Regions from separate parts of the Streptomyces sp. NBC_01241 genome, predicted to be linked through region 2. Evidence: riboswitches for the same ligand, from Rfam matches in the RefSeq annotation. Region 2 holds a riboswitch; each other region holds the start of a gene.
What was found. Region 2 has a riboswitch for cyclic di-AMP ahead of OG306_RS37860 (transglycosylase SLT domain-containing protein). Riboswitches for the same ligand answer to the same signal wherever they lie in the genome.
Positions count from the first base shown of each region.

Region 1: linked by a shared signal. The riboswitch ahead of OG306_RS29075 (M23 family metallopeptidase) and the one ahead of OG306_RS37860 (transglycosylase SLT domain-containing protein) in region 2 are both predicted to bind cyclic di-AMP.
Region 3: linked by a shared signal. The riboswitch ahead of OG306_RS05135 (C40 family peptidase) and the one ahead of OG306_RS37860 (transglycosylase SLT domain-containing protein) in region 2 are both predicted to bind cyclic di-AMP.
Region 4: linked by a shared signal. The riboswitch ahead of OG306_RS14665 (transglycosylase family protein) and the one ahead of OG306_RS37860 (transglycosylase SLT domain-containing protein) in region 2 are both predicted to bind cyclic di-AMP.

Region 1 covers NZ_CP108494.1:6,463,739-6,467,709, forward strand. Annotated here, with positions in the region: gene OG306_RS29065 (M16 family metallopeptidase) at 1-787, shown strand, start outside; gene OG306_RS29070 (M16 family metallopeptidase) at 814-2,196, shown strand; cyclic di-AMP (ydaO/yuaA leader) riboswitch at 2,526-2,693, shown strand; gene OG306_RS29075 (M23 family metallopeptidase) at 2,706-3,467, shown strand; gene OG306_RS29080 (GntR family transcriptional regulator) at 3,747-3,971, shown strand, end outside.
Region 2 covers NZ_CP108494.1:8,358,871-8,362,841, forward strand. Annotated here, with positions in the region: gene OG306_RS37855 (ATP-binding cassette domain-containing protein) at 1-463, opposite strand, end outside; cyclic di-AMP (ydaO/yuaA leader) riboswitch at 1,189-1,353, shown strand; gene OG306_RS37860 (transglycosylase SLT domain-containing protein) at 1,356-2,120, shown strand; gene OG306_RS37865 (hypothetical protein) at 2,255-2,548, opposite strand; gene OG306_RS37870 (APC family permease) at 2,972-3,971, shown strand, end outside.
Region 3 covers NZ_CP108494.1:1,240,794-1,244,764, reverse strand. Annotated here, with positions in the region: gene OG306_RS05155 (8-amino-7-oxononanoate synthase) at 1-942, shown strand, start outside; gene OG306_RS05150 (DUF397 domain-containing protein) at 935-1,036, opposite strand; gene OG306_RS05145 (ATP-binding protein) at 1,388-1,819, shown strand; partial or broken gene OG306_RS05140 (LysE family translocator) at 1,870-1,983, shown strand; gene OG306_RS05135 (C40 family peptidase) at 2,027-2,500, opposite strand; cyclic di-AMP (ydaO/yuaA leader) riboswitch at 2,504-2,668, opposite strand; gene OG306_RS05130 (hypothetical protein) at 3,074-3,382, opposite strand; gene OG306_RS05125 (ATP-dependent Clp protease proteolytic subunit) at 3,390-3,971, opposite strand, start outside.
Region 4 covers NZ_CP108494.1:3,360,590-3,364,560, forward strand. Annotated here, with positions in the region: gene eno (phosphopyruvate hydratase) at 1-595, opposite strand, end outside; gene OG306_RS14665 (transglycosylase family protein) at 936-1,682, opposite strand; cyclic di-AMP (ydaO/yuaA leader) riboswitch at 1,686-1,857, opposite strand; gene OG306_RS14670 (transglycosylase family protein) at 2,158-3,138, opposite strand; gene OG306_RS14675 (cytochrome P450 family protein) at 3,244-3,971, opposite strand, start outside.

The DNA.
Region 1 (3,971 bases), 1.9 Mb from region 2:
CGCGCCCAACAACGCGGTGCTTTCGGTCGTCGGTGACATCGACCCCGAGCAGACGCTCGCCTGGATCGAGAAGTACTTCGGCTCCATCCCGTCCCACGACGGCAAGCAGCCGCCCCGGGACGGCACGCTCCCCGAGATCATCGGCGAGCAGCTGCGTGAAGAGGTGCACGAGGAGGTCCCGGCACGGGCGCTGATGGCCGCCTACCGGCTGCCGCCCGACGGCGCCCGCGAGTGCGACGCGGCGGACCTCGCGCTCACCGTGCTCGGCGGCGGCGAGTCGTCGCGGCTGCACAACCGTCTGGTCCGCCGTGACCGTACGGCCGTGGCGGCCGGGTTCGGGCTGCTCCGGCTGGCCGGTGCGCCCTCCCTCGGCTGGCTGGACGTCAAGACGTCCGGCGGCGTCGAGGTGCCGCAGATCGAGGCCGCTGTCGACGAGGAGCTCGCCCGGTTCGCCGCCGAAGGCCCCACGCCCGAGGAAATGGAGCGTGCGCAGGCCCAGTTGGAGCGCGAGTGGCTGGACCGGCTCGGTACGGTGGCGGGCCGCGCCGACGAACTCTGCCGGTTCGCCGTGCTGTTCGACGACCCGCAGCTCGCCCTGACCGCCGTACAGCGGGTGCTCGATGTCACCGCTGAAGAGGTCCAGGCGGTCGCCAAGGCCCAGCTGCGCCCCGACAACCGGGCGGTGCTGGTCTACGAACCGGCCGAATCGGCCGAGCCCGCGGAATCACCGGACACCGATGAGACCGAAGCCGACGATACCGACGCGCACGAAGGAGCGGACAAGTGACCGACGCTGCCGCGACTGGAGTTTCGATGCAGTTCCACCCGCAGCCGGCCCCCGGCGTCGCCCGCCCGTGGGCCTTCCCCGCACCGGAGCGCGGCGCCCTGCCCAATGGCCTCACGGTGCTGCGCTGCCAACGTCCCGGCCAGCAGGTCGTGGCGGTCGAGATCGTCCTGGACGCCCCGTTGGACGCCGAGCCCGAGGGCCTCGACGGCGTGGCCACGATCATGGCGCGGGCGCTCTCCGAGGGCACCGACAAGCACACGGCCGAGGAGTTCGCCGCCGAGCTGGAGCGCTGCGGCGCCACCCTCGACGCGCACGCCGACCACCCCGGCATCCGGGTCTCCCTGGAGGTCCCGGCCTCCCGACTGGCCAAGGCGCTCGCGCTGGTCGCCGAGGCGCTGCGGGCGCCCGCCTTCGCCGACAGCGAGGTCGAGCGGCTGGTACGCAACCGGCTCGACGAGATCCCGCACGAGCAGGCCAACCCGGCCCGCCGCGCCGCCAAGCAGCTCTCCAAGGAGCTCTTCCCGGCCACGGCGCGCATGTCGCGCCCACGCCAGGGCACCGAGGAGACGGTGGAGCGGATCGACTCGTCGGCCGTGCGTGCCTTCTTCGACGCCCACGTCAGGCCGTCCACGGCAACCGCCGTGGTCGTCGGTGACCTCACCGGCATCGACCTGGACGCCCTGCTCGCCGACACCCTCGGCGACTGGGCGGGCGACACCGCCGAGCCCCGCCCCGCCCCGCCGATCACCGCGGACGACAGCGGTCGGGTGGTGATCGTCGACCGTCCGGGCGCGGTGCAGACGCAGCTGCTGATCGGCCGGATCGGCCCCGACCGGCACGACAGCGTATGGCCGGCTCAGGTGCTCGGCACGTACTGCCTGGGCGGCACGCTCACGTCCCGGCTGGACCGGGTGCTGCGCGAGGAGAAGGGCTACACGTACGGCGTGCGGGCCTTCGCCCAGGTGCTGCGCTCGTCGGCCCCGGATTCCGCCTCGGGGGCGACGGGTGCCGCGATGCTCGCCATCAGCGGATCCGTCGACACGGAGTCCACCGGACCGGCCCTGAAGGACCTGTGGACGGTCCTGCGGGCCCTGGCCGCTGAGGGGCTGACCGACGAGGAGCGCGAGACGGCCGTGCAGAACCTCGTCGGTGTCGCACCGCTGAAGTTCGAGATGGCGGCCTCCGTCGCCGGCACCCTCGCAGACCAGGTCGAGCAGCACCTCCCGGACGACTACCAGGCACACCTGTACGCCCGGCTCGCGGAGACCGGCACGGTCGAGGCGACCGCGGCGGTGGTCAACGCCTTCCCGGGCGACCGGCTGGTCACGGTCCTCGTCGGTGACGCGGCGCAGATCGAGGAACCGGTCCGGGCGCTGGACATCGGAGAGGTGTCGGTGGTCACCGGCTGACGGGCGTACCTGTCGCGGGCGCGGGAGGCGGCCTGACGGGATGGCCGGCCCGTCAGGCCGCGACAGTTCGCTTGTGACGGGTCACCTGTGACGGCCCACCGGTCGCCCGGTCCACCAACCCGTCGCATGTCTGCATACCGGGACAAGAGGAATACCCCTGTGAGTGAGATCTCGCCGGGGTATTCCTTTTTGTCCGTTCTGGTGGAGAGGTTGCCTGTCTGCCCTGTGGGATGCGCTACAAAACAGCCTGTCCGTTTGGTGAATGAAAGTGACCCCGCTTAGCGTCGGCCGGGCTGTCCGTCACTCGTATGCCGCATCCGCGACGTACCGGACAGTCATCGCCGAGTCCCCGTCAGGCGCGAGCCTGGGGAGCCGGGGACCCACGAAGTCCCTGGGGTGAATCGGATGCCTGAGCCTCACCGAGGCCGAGTAGTCCGTAGGAGACCTTCCTGCTCCGAACCCGTCAGCTAACCCGGTAGGCGAGAAGGAAGGAAAGGACCAGCCACTTCATGGCGTTCACCCGTGCCACCGGGAAGCATCGTGCCCCGAGTCGACTGACGCGCAGGAGCGCGAAGATCGCCGGCGTCGCGGCCCTGGCCACCACCGGCGTCATCGGCGGCGCGGCCTCTCCGGCCCTCGCAGCGGACACCGGGGTCACCTCCGTCGGCGAGACCGGCCTGAACCAGGTCATCGGCATCGACAGCGCCCTCGCCGACCAGATAGAGGCCCAGGCCGCCGCACAGCAGCACCAGGCCGATGCCGCGGCGAAGGAGAAGGCGGAGGCCGAGGCCGAAGCGAAGCGCGCGGCCGAGGCGCGGGCGGAGAAGGCGCGTGCCGCCCGGTCCGCCGAGCGCACCCGCCTGGGCGCCTTCCGGCTCCCGGTCGCAGGTTCGTACGTCACCACCGGCTACAAGTCCAGTGGCTCGCTCTGGTCGTCCGGCAGCCACTCGGGCATCGACTTCCACGCCGCGTCCGGCAGTTCTGTCGTCGCCGTCGGTGCCGGTACGGTCGTCGAGGCCGGCTGGGGCGGCGCGTACGGCAACAACATCGTGCTCCGGATGACGGACGGCACGTACACGCAGTACGGCCACCTCTCCTCGATCGGCGTCTCCGTCGGCCAGAGCGTCGGCGCGGGCGAGCGGATCGGGCTCTCCGGCTCGACCGGCAACTCCACGGGCCCGCACCTCCACTTCGAGGCCCGGACGACGCCGTCGTACGGCTCCGACATGAACCCCGTCGCCTACCTGCGCGCCCACGGCGTCAACGTCTGACCGAAGCCGCCCGTCCCACCTGCAGCACCTCTTCGAAGGCCCCGGCACACACCGGGGCCTTCGCTGTGCCCGGCCTTCCCTGTGCCCGGCCTTCGCCGTGCCTGGCCTCTGTGTCTGCCCGTGGTGCCCGCCTGCAGTACATGCCCGCCGAGTCGCTCCGTGGCCAAAAGATATTCATGAATTTCCACCCGGCATCGGAAATTCGACCGCACTGCAATAGGGTCGCAGAACAGGCGTCGGCCGGCCGCGTTTCGCGGGGATTAAGGCGGAGGTTCGGACATGCGCATTCCCGCGCATGCGGTATGCACGGCAATCCGTGACGACATCGTCTCCGGTGTCTTCGAACGCGGCAGCCGGCTCACAGAGGAGTCGTTGGCGCGTCGATACGGGGTCTCCCGCGTCCCGGTACGGGAAGCGCTGCGCACCCTGGAGTCCGAGGGCTTCGTGGTCACCCGGCGGCACGCGGGCGCGTGCGTGGCCGAGCCGACCCGACAGGAGGCCGCC
Region 2 (3,971 bases):
GGACGGTCTCCCCGCCGGACATCTGGCCCACGGTGCGGTCCAGCTCCAGGTATCCGAGCCCGAGCGACCCCAGTGTCGCGAGGGCCTGTTCCTCCACGTCCCAGTCGTCGCCGATCGTCTCGAAGTGCTTCTCGTCCACATCTCCGGCCTCGATGGCGCGCAGCGCGTCGCGCCGCTCGGCGATGCCCAGGGCCTCGTCCACCCGCAGCGTCGTGTCGAGGGTGATGTTCTGAGGAAGGTGGGCGAGGCTGCCGCCGACGGTCACCGAGCCCTGGGAGGGGCGCAGCAGGCTGGCCAGCAGGCGCAGCAGTGTGGACTTGCCCGCGCCGTTGTTGCCGACGAGGCCTGTGCGGCCCCGGCCGATGCTGAGCGAGAGCCCGTCGAAGACGGTCGTGCCGTCCGGCCACTGGAAGGACAGGGCGGAGCAGGTGAGGGAGGCACTGGGGGTGGTGGGTGTCGCCATGGTGATCCTCGCAGTCGTGAGCGCGGTGAAGGGGGCTTCGTATGCGAGCACCACGCAGCGACCGAACAGGAACAGGTGCGGCGGTCCGAAAGATCGAGGGACGGCTCATGCACCGAGGTCGCATCCACGCGGGGTCACGGGCAGGACAACACACTGCTACTGCGTGACGGGCGTACGACCGGAGTCGTACGGCGCGATGATCGCGAACCTCAGATGCGCAACGTCCACCTCTATCGGAGACAACAGGACAGCTCGAAACCTTAGCGATCAGGCGGGCGGAAGGCAACGCCTCGATGCCGTGCGGGGGAGTGGCGCGAGCGATCGGAGGCCGGTCCTGCCGGGTGTGGCGGGCCCGACGGTGGTGCACCGGAGCGAGAACAGGCGAAGAGTCAGTCAAATGTCCTATATGTGCGCTTTCGTTAGACATGGGCTCTTGGGCAACAAAGGGGCATTTGGGGGGAGTTGCGATCTCTCGACGCTGCCCGGTATGCCCGTTTCTGAAGCTGCGTGGTGTGAGTCACTTTCAGGCCTCGCGATGTCGTGGCGCGTCACCCGGTTCCCTTCTGTGCAAGGAAATTTGGCATGGCGATGTGAGGTGGCTTACTTCCCCTTCCGTGATTCGATCTTGCAAATGAATTGTGATCAAAAAATAGGGGCTTGTTCCCTTCGGCATTTCTCGCCTACGGTCACCGTCAATCCGGACGGAACGCCGAATCCTGCCGCCGTCCGAGAATCCGACCAACCCACTCACGTACGGCAGGAGCGGGGGACCCAGGTAAGCCGCCGAACCGGTATCCGGTATGGCTCGGGGTGAAGTCGCAATTGCATGCGGCCAGGCATCTCCAGCCTGAACCCGACAGCTCACCTCGTAGGCGACGGAGAGGAATTCGCCATGCCCACAACGGGTGAGTATCGTCGTCGCAAGCCCACTTCGCGGACCCGCGGTTTCATTGCCGCGACCACGGGCGGAGCCGCCCTCGTGCTGCCGCTGGTCTGCGCCGGATTCGCTTCGGCCGCGCCGGCCCAGGCTGCCACCGCAAAGGCCACGGCACCGGCCGCCGTCGCCAAGGAAATCTCCGCCCAGAAGGCCGCGCCCACCATCTATTCCGTGATCGCGGGTGACACCCTTTCCAAGATCGCGAAGGGGCATTCCGTAAGCGGTGGCTGGCAGAAGCTGTACGCGGACAATCGAGAGACCATCGGTGCCGACCCCACGCTGATTCACCCGGGCATGAAACTGACCATCGGCGCCAAGGCTGTGGCCGGCACGTCCACCGGCGTATCGGCCGTGAACACCGTCGCGGTGTCGACCACTGCCGCCGCCCCCGCCAAGTACACCAATGACCTGGACGGCTGGATCAAGGAGTCGCTGGCCGTCATGGCCCAGCACGGCATACCCGGCAGCTACGACGGCATCCACCGCAACATCATGCGCGAGTCCTCCGGTAACCCCCGGGCCATCAACAACTGGGACTCGAACGCCGCCAAGGGAACGCCGTCCAAGGGGCTCCTGCAGATCATCGACCCGACGTTCCGCGCCTACCACGTGCCCGGCACGTCGATGGACAGCTACGACCCGGTCGCCAACATCACCGCAGCGTGCAATTACGCGGCCGACAGGTACGGCTCGATCGACAACGTGTTCGGCGCCTACTGACGCACAAGAGCTCCTGGCGGCGGTTCAGGGCCGACGGGTTCACGGGTTCACGGAGGGCCGAGCAGGCCTCTCGTGAAGGACCGTACCCGCCGGTCAGGGACCGCCGTTCGGTCGCTTCCTGGGGGCAGGGGTACCTACTCCGGCCTGCTGGGCGGTGGCCTGGGAACCTTGGCCGCCGCTCCTTCACGAACGGACTTCACCACCGCGTCGTGGAGACGACGGCTGTCGTCCTCGGAGCAGCACGGCACGGGGCTGCCCGACATGGTGAACCAGTCGATCGCACCCGTGTACTGCACTGTCACCTGAGCCATGTCATCGGCCCAGGTCGTGTGAACCGTCAGGTCCCCGGACAGGACGCCGACCTCGTCCGTCAGCACGCCACCATGCCCGGAGAACACACCGCGAGTCGTCCATGACGCCCAAGCCATGAATCCAGGCTGGCACCAAGTCCATGGATGCGCACCCCCAGTCGGAGCGCGGGCGCTCACGGCCCGGTCGACGCGCGCCCTCCGCCGTCCGCCGTCGGCCGTTCTCCGCTCTCTGCCGTCCGTCCTCCGCGGTGCTCCGGGACGCTCCCGCCTCTCCGGATCCTGAAACGGGCAAAATTTTCCATCGGATTCCGCTGCGGTTCCCGCACCCGTCGATCTCCAGCAGAGTGACGCACTTTCAACGACAAACCGTTGTATCGGCTCGCCGAAACAACGAATTCCGTAGGTGAACAGCTCTTGACCTGCGAAACTCGTCAGGATTGCATGTCGCGCTGGGAGCGAAGAAAACGTTCACTACGTCCTCGTCTGGAGGCGATACCGCTCCCGTGCTCAGTCACCGCACCTGTTGATCGGAATCGCACGATGACCGAAACGCTCAGCGCTCCCCAGGCGCTGGCCCCCGCGACCGGCCCCACCCCACAGAAGCTCAAGCGTTCCATCGGCGTCGTGGGCGGAACACTCCTCACGCTCTCCTGCGTGACGCCCGCTTCGACACTCTTCGTGGTCGTACCGGACCTGTTCTCCAGCCTCGGCACGTACACCGCCCTGACCATCGGCATCGGTTCGCTGCTCTGTATCGCGGTCGCCTTCTGTTACTCGGAACTGGGCACCCTCATCCCGAGTGCGGGCGGTGAGTACGCCATGGTGTCGACCATGGCGGGACGGCTGGCCGGGTGGCTCGTCTTCGTGCTCTCCCTGCTGGTCGTGATGATCGTGCCCCCGGTCATCGCCATGGGCACGGCCGACTACCTCGCTCCCGTGGTGCAGATACCGACCCCACTCGCGGGCGCCGGAGTCATGGCGCTCGCCACCCTCGCAGGCCTCCTGGACCTGCGCGCCAACGCGTGGATCACCGGAATCTTCCTCGTCCTGGAAGTGATCGCGGCCGGCGTCGTCGCCGTTCTCGGCTTCGCGCACTCCGAGCGCGGAGCCTCCGCGCTGGTGCACGGTTCGGTCGCCTCGTCGAGCGGGACGAGCTCCACGGTCACCGCGATGATGGTGGTCTCCGGGCTGGCGATCGCGCTCTTCATCACCCAGGGCTTCTCCACAGCCGTCTACCTCTCGGAGGAGCTGGAGAATCCCCGGCGCAACGTGGCCCGTACCGTCCTCGCCACCCTCGCCATCTCCACGGCGGTCATCCTCGTCCCGGTCATCGCCATCACGTTCGGTGCCCCGGACCTCGCGGCCCTGACCTCGGGCGACCTCAACACCATGGTCGCCGCCTGGTCCAACTCGGCCGTCGGTACGTTCGTCAGCCTCTGCGTCGCTCTCGCGATCATCAATGCGGGCATCGTGATGGTCATCCAGAACTCACGGGTCCTGTTCGCCTCCGCCCGCGACAAGGCATGGCCCGAGCCGGTCA
Region 3 (3,971 bases), 7.1 Mb from region 2:
GGATCCCGGCTCGTCACCGGCTCCACCGCTCTGCACGCCGAACTCGAACACGAGCTGGCCGAATTCTGCGGGTTCGAGGCGGCCCTGGTCCTGTCATCGGGCTATGCGGCCAATCTCGCTGCCCTCACCGCGCTCACCGGCCGCGGCTCGCTGATCGTTTCCGACGCGGGCAACCACGCCTCGATCGTGGACGGTTGCCGGCTCTCCCGGGCCGGGACCGCCGTCGTGCCGCACGCCGACCCCGACGCCGTACGCAAGGCCCTGCAGACGCACGACGGCCGTGCACTGGTGGTCACCGACTCGGTCTTCTCGGTCGACGGCGACGCCGCGCCGCTGCCCGAACTGGCCGACGCCTGCCGGGCGGAGGGCGCCGCGCTGCTCGTCGACGACGCGCACGGTCTGGGCGTACTGGGGGACGGCGGCCGGGGCGCGCTCGCCGCCGCCGGTCTCGCGGGCGGCGACGGAATCGTCACCACGCTCACCCTCTCCAAGTCCCTGGGCAGCCAGGGCGGAGCGGTCCTCGGTCCGGCCCGGGTCATCGAACACCTGGTCAACACGGCCCGGACTTTCATCTTCGACACGGGTCTCGCGCCGGCCGCCGCGGGCGCCGCGCTGGGCAGCCTGCGACTGCTCGGCCGCGAGCCGGAGCGCGCCGAACGGGTCCGAGACGTCGCCAGCGCGCTGTACGAGCGGCTGACCGCCGCCGGCCTGACCGCCGTGCGCCCCGATGCCGCCGTGGTCTCGGTACGGGCGCCCTCGGCAGACGCGGCGGTGCGCTGGGCGGCCGACTGCCGTACCGCCGGAATCGCGGTGGGATGCTTCCGGCCGCCGTCGGTGCCGGACGGCGTCTCCCGGCTGCGGCTGACCGGGCGCGCCGATCTGACCGAGGAACAGATTGCCGAGGCGGTGGCGATCGTGCGACGGACCGCTCCCGTCAGCTGACCGGACCCCGGTGCAGGCCGGAGACGAAAGAGGTCCAGGCCCCCGCCGCGGAGAACCGCAGTGGGGGCCTGGACACGTCCTTGGAGTCCCGCACGGCCAGCCGTCCGTCACCGAACGGCTACTCGTCACATGGTCGAGAACAGCCGGTGAGACCGGCATATTCGCCGACCGAGAACGGAAGCAACTGATGTTGAATATGGGGAAGTTGAGCCCGGGACCGTGCTGGATCGGCGGCCTTCCTCCCTATCCCCGCTCCTCCTCCTGCCGAGCGGACAGTGTGACGCCCGCATACGGTTTTGCGTGGCAGGGTTCACCGCATTGAGCGACAGATATATGCATATCTCGGTGGATCGCCGCCGGAGGGGGCAGCATCAAGGGCAATCTGGCGCGAAGCACAACCGGGACCGAGCGCGAGTCGGTCCGGGTGGGAAAGGGACGGCTCGCCATGGCAGACCATCAAGAAGCCAGCGTCACTCTGCCGAGCGAGCCGGTCTCGGTCGCGGCGGCCCGGAGATACGTGGACCGGGTGCTCACCGAATGGGGACTGGCCACCGACACGGAGTTCGCCGACGGCATCCGGCTCGTCGTCTCGGAGCTCGCGACCAACGCCGTCCAGCACACCTTCGGGCAGTCGCCCACTTTCACCGTGGACCTGAGACTGGAACGGGAGGAACAGCTGCAGCTGGGAGTGACGGACAGTCACCCGCGTCGGCCCCGGCGGCTGCCCACCACCGTTCAGCAGGACAACGGACGCGGCATGGTGATCATCCGCTCCCTGGCCAAGGAGTGCGGAGGCCGGCTGACCGTCACCCCCACCGCCGACGGAGGCAAGAGGGTCTGGATCGCGCTCCCATGGAGCACCCCCGTACAGAACTGAACGGCCACCCGATCCGCCCCGTTACCCGGACAGGCCGACGGCGGACGGGACGGATGGGGCGGCGGCTGCGCCGCCCGCGTGCCGCCCGCGCCGTCGAGGGCGGAGGCGGCGCGGCGCTCACCGCGTGGGGACTGGTCCTGGCGTCCGGCCCCCTGCTGCGCTGAAGTCCTCAGCCGCACCGGGCTTGTCAGCGGCGCTGAGACCGCGTCAGCGGACCCGGCCGTAATAGACGTGTTTCGTCCAGATCTTCTCCAGCCGGACCACCGCACCGCTCCTCGGCGAGTGCCAGATCTTGCCGTGACCGGCGTAGATCCCCACGTGGTAGACGCTGTGGCCGTAGTGGAAGAAGACCAGATCGCCGCGTTGCCTGTGCGAGGCCGGGATGTGGCGGGTCTTGTTGTACTGCTGCTGGGCCGTGCGGGGGAGCCTCTTGCCGGCCTTCTTGAACGAATAGGCCGTCAGTCCCGAGCAGTCGAAGAGGTTGGGGCCGGTGGCCCCCCACCTGTACGGCGATCCCTTCTTGGACGCGGCGACCTTGAGTGCCTTCATGGAGAGAGTCGCCGCCTGGGCCTCCGTCGCGGCGCCCGGGGCGAGCATGGTGCCGCCGACGGCGGCCAGAGTCAGAACCGAGGCCGTACCGGCCCGGGCGAGCAGAGACGGGACATGAACCTGCGCAGTCATGCGCAACCCTTCGTCAGCCGCCTGTGAAGGATGACCTGTCGGGTTCGGGCTGGCGAAGTTGCCCGGCCGCGCTCGGCGGCTTCACCCCGAGGGCCGACCGGTGATCCGGTCGACCCGTTGTGCTCGGGTCCTCCACTCCTGCCGATCCACTTCTGTCGACCAGACATCCGGACGGCGGCAGGACTCGGCGTCCGCCCGGACCGCCCCGTCGCTGTGGCGGGGGCTTGTCGTCCCACGGATCTTGACTCACCGACTGCCGGATTTTCGAGGATAAACGACGAATTGTGAGGCTCTTCGCGGCTGACCCGTTCGGGTGGAGCCGGCGGTTCCGGGAACGCTGACGTTCATTCGGACCGGTCCCGTACCAGGGGTGGAATCAAGGATTCCGCTCATTGCCCGCCGGGAGCGCGCAACTGGAGAAATATCTCGCGAGAGGGACTTTCTACGCCGAAAGAGCTAGGAATTTCGATGTGACCACCGGGCGTGTCGCGAACGGGAGTTGGGTGCCCCCGGCCGGGGCGGGTTGCGGGGGAGCCCGGCTGGTCCCGGCCGGCCTGGCGGAAAATCGGTTGATCAACTCGTCGGATCGGGAGGTACGGTGACGCGTCCGGCCCGCCGTTCCCCGTCCAGCACCCGTAGCGCCCGGGCCAGGGTGGCGGCGTGGATCCGTGCTTCGCCGCGTTCGTGCATCAACGTGAGGGCGTCCCGCAGCGCGGCCGCCCGTGAGGCCAGTGCCTGTGCGGCCCGCAGCGCGGAGTAGGTGTCGTCGCCGCGGGCCGGGTTGATCCGGCCCAGTTGGTCGAGGACTTCGAGATAGCGGTCGATGAACTCGCCCTCGGCGCGTGTCAGCGCGGGCGGTGGTGGCAACTCCGGTGGTCGCACCGGGCGTTCACCGCGCACCGTGCGGCGGGAGCGACGACTTCCGGTTCTCCATGACGTGGTCCACCAGGCCGTATGCCTTGGCGCCGGGGGCGTCGAGGATGAGATCGCGCTCGATGTCGGCGGCGATCTGCTCGGCGCCGCGGCCGGTATGGCGGGCCAACAGCGTGGTGAGCATCTCGTGGACCCGTTCCAACTCCTGCGCCTCGATCTCCAGATCGGACGGCTGGCCCTGCACCGGCTCGGTGAGTGCGGGCTGCTGTACGACGACCCGCGCCCCGGGCAGCGCGTGCCGCCTGCCGGGAGCACCCGCCGCGAGCAGTGCCGACGCGCAGGAACCTGCCTGGCCGAGGCAGTAGGTCTCCACCTCGCAGGTGAGGTACTCCATCGTGTCGTAGATCGCCGACATGGCCCCGAACGAGCCGCCGGGGGAGTTGATGTAGAGGGAGATGGGCCGGTCCGGGGCGGCGTGTTCCAGATACATGAACTGGGCGACCAGGTCATTGGCCGCGGTGTCGTCGACCGGGGTGCCGAGGAAGACGATCCGTTCGGCGAGCAGCTTGGAGTACGGGTCGAGGGTGCGGGTCCCGTT
Region 4 (3,971 bases), 5.0 Mb from region 2:
AAAGTCCCTTGGTCTTCAGGACCTTCTTCAGCGTGTGGTAGACCTCGGCACCCCAGCGCAGCGCCTCGGAGAAGGACTCCGCGCCGATCGGAGCGATCATGAACTCCTGGATGTCCACGTTGGAGTCGGCGTGCGACCCACCGTTGAGGATGTTCATCATCGGAACGGGCAGCAGGTGCGCGTTCGGGCCGCCGAGGTAGCGGAAGAGCGGCAGGTCCGAGGCCTCGGAGGCGGCGTGGGCAACGGCCAGCGAGACGCCGAGGATGGCGTTGGCGCCGAGCGAGCCCTTGTTCTCGGTGGCGTCCAGGTCGAACATCGCCTGGTCGATCAGCCGCTGCTCGGTCGCGTCGTAACCGACGAGCTCCGGGCCGATCTGCTCGATCACGGCGAGGACGGCCTTCTCCACGCCCTTGCCGTGGTAGCGGTTGGGGTCACCGTCGCGAAGCTCAATGGCCTCGAACGCGCCGGTGGAGGCGCCGGACGGCACGGCAGCACGGCCCGTGCTGCCGTCGTCGAGGCCAACTTCGACCTCGACCGTGGGGTTCCCCCGGGAGTCGAGGATTTCCCGGGCTACGACGACGTCGATGGACGGCACGAGGCATCTCCTTCTGGGATATGACACTGGTTGTGCAGGGTCACTTTGGCCTTGCGACAAGAGCCTAACCGGCCCGGCCCGCTCAGCCGGACGACCGCCCGACCCCTGGGACGAAAAAGGACCCAAGGACGCTCATCGTCGGACAAACCGTCAGAATTTTACTGGTCAGTAACTACAACAGTTGAACGATCACACAGAGCGGAAGCGTCACGCGGGGGTGGTGCGTAGGGGTGACACGCGGGGTGGCACGCGGGGTGGCACGCGACACAGGAAACCCCGGCCCGGCGCATACGGGGGGATGCGCGCCGGGCCGGGGTGCTCGGGGAGGAGAGGCCCTGGACTACTTGGTCAGGTGCAGCTGCTGACCCGGGTAGATCAGGTCCGCGTCCTTGACGATGTCCTTGTTCATCTCGAACAGCCGCTGCCAGCCGCCCTTGACCTTGTGGTCGGCGGCGATCTTGCTCAGGGAGTCGCCGGAGACAACCTTGTACTCGCCGTCACCCTTCTTGACCTTCTGGCCGGTCGGGGTGGTGACGGTCTCCTTCGACTCGGCCTGCGGGGCGGCGGAGCGGTCCGAGCGGTTGGCGGCGGGGGCCTCGGTGCGCTCGGCCTTCTTCGGCTGCGACTGCTGCTTCGGCGCGGCCGGGGCGCTCTGCTGCTTGGTGGCGCCGGAGTTCGAGGAGGAGCCGGTGTCGACGCCCGGGTTCACCCCGTCGTTGCGCAGGTTGCCGGCACCGGCGCAGCCCCAGGCGCCCGGACCCTGCACGGCGAGGAGCTTCTCGGCGGTGGCGATCTGCTGGGCCTTGGTGGCCAGGTCGGCACGGGGGGCGTACTGCGTACCGCCGGCGGCGGCCCAGCTGGACTGCGAGAACTGCAGACCGCCGTAGTAGCCGTTACCGGTGTTGATGGACCAGTTGCCACCCGACTCGCACCGGGCAACGGCGTCCCAGGTGGCGACGGAGGCGGCGGAGGCGCCGGTCGCACCCATCAGCGGAACGGCGACGGCGGCACCGGCGACACCGGCGAGCGTGGCGACACGGACGGCCTTGGACGGGCGGCGGTGCTTGCCCTTGCTGGAAAACAGCATGGAACTTCTCCTCACCGACGCCTACGAGGTGAGCTGTCGGGTTCGGGCCAAGTGAGTTGCCCGGCCGCACGTCCTAGCGCGCGACTTCACCCCAAGCCGGTCCTGATGCGTCTTTCGACGATCGGGCCCGGCGCTTACCTGGGTCCCCCGCTCCTGCCTACGGCGCTTTACGCGTCTCTTCCCTTCGACCGACGGCAGGATTCGGCGTGACGGTCGACGGGGCCCGCGGTGCGAGCGGTTCCGACCGTAAACATAGGCAACCCCCACTTTCAAAGATGGACACATCGGACAATCAGCCCTTACTTGCATGTGAGGAACCATCGTTTTCGCAGGTGGGAGGCGATACGGCCGGAGCCCCCGGGCGCGACACGCCAGTTGACGCAAAGAGACCCATGTCTCACTTACGCATAAGCGGACATAGGCCTCTGAACTGCCCCGATTTTTGGGTCTCTTTTAGTCGATTTTCAGACCGCCCTCATTCGGCCTTCACGCCGAGATCGAGACTCTGGCCAGGGAGAATGAGGTCCGGGTCAGAGCCGACGGCACTCTTGTTGGCCTCGTAGAGCGCGGGCCAGCCACCAGGAACCTTCTGTGCGTCAGCAATCGCCCAGAGATTGTCGCCGGGGCGGACGGTGTACGTGCCGTCGGCGGCCGAGGCGCCCGCGTCGCGTGCGTCGCTGTCGCCACGTGAGGCGTGGCGGCCCGACTCGCGGCCCAGCCCGCCGTCCGCGCCCCGGCTCGCCTCGGAGGCCGGTGCGCCACGGTGCTTGCCACCCGTACGGCCGAGGGAATCGGATGAATCACGCGCATCGGGCACTCCGGGCGCGTCGGAGGACGGGGCGGCCGACTCGGTGGCCGAGGGCCGCGTGGAGGACTCGGCCTTGCCCGTCGACCCGTCGGCACCGCCCGAGCCCTTCGAGCCGCCCTTGCCGTGCGTGGCGCCCTTGCCGTTCGTGGCGCCCTTGCCGTTCGACGGAGTGGCGCCGCCGGACGGGGTCGCCGACGTGCCGTCAGCCGGCTCCGTGCTCTGTGCCGGCTCGGGGGCGGGCGCGATCCCCGGATCGACGCCCGGCAGCGTCCCGTCCTCCGCGAGGCCGGAGATGACCGCACAGCTGGGCCAGGCCCGCGGGCCACGGTCCTCCAGGACCTTCTCGGCCACGGCTATCTGCTGCGCGCGGCTGGCGAGGTCGGCGCGCTCGGCGTACGAAGCGCCGCCGTACGCCTTCCAGGTCTCCTGCGAGAACTGCAGGCCGCCGTAGAAGCCGTTGCCGAGGTCGGCGCTCCACATGCCGCCGCTCTCGCACTCGGCCACCCGGTCCCAGGTCGTGGCGTCGGCCGCGTGCGCGCCGGCCGCACCGAGCAGCGGGATGGCGATGGCCGATCCGGTCACGCCCGCGGCGACGACGATGGCGGGTGCCTGACGAGGGCGACGGTGTCTGCCGTTCGCGGAGCCCATGGGGATGCCTTCCGTGTGACTGACGAGTGACTGGTGAGTCGAACGGTGAACCTAGCGGGACTCGAACGCGCGTCACAAGTCGATGCAGCGCAGATCACGTGAAAGTCACGGAGTTGACGGGACATCACTTCGTGTCGGCGCGGACCCCGGTGTGAACTCCACGGGCAGTGTGCGCAGTCCACGCATGATGAGCCCGCCACGCCACCTCAAATCGGCAGGTTCCACCGCAAGTCGCAGGTCGGGAAGGCGTCTCAGGAGCGTGGCGAGGGCGGTCTGTCCCTCCAGCCGGGCGAGCGGTGCTCCCAGGCAGTAGTGGATGCCGTGCCCGTATCCGAGGTGCTGATTGTCACTCCGCGCGAGGTCGAGCGTGTCGGGGTCCTCGAAGCGTTCCGGGTCGCGGTCGGCGGCGGCGAGGACGACGAGTACGGGGTCGCCTGCCGCGATCTCCTGTCCGCCGAGCGTCAGCGGCTCGGTGGCGAACCGCCAGGTCGCCAGCTCCACCGGACCGTCGTACCGCAGCAGTTCCTCGATCCCGGTCTCCAGCAGCCGGCTCTCGCCCGCGTCGAGGGAGAGTTGCAGCCGCTCGCGCTGTGCGGGGTTGCGCAGCAGGGCGTACACGCCGTTGCCGACGAGATTGACGGTTGTCTCGAATCCGGCGAACAGGAGGATGAAGGCCATGGCCGCGGCCTCGTTCTCGGTGAGATGCTCGCCGTGGTCGCTGGCCCGGATCAGCCCCGAGATCAGATCGTCCCCCGGGTTCTCCCTTTTACGGTGGATCAGTTCGGCGAGATAGCCGCGCATCTTCTTCACCGACCTGGCCACCCCGCCGCGCG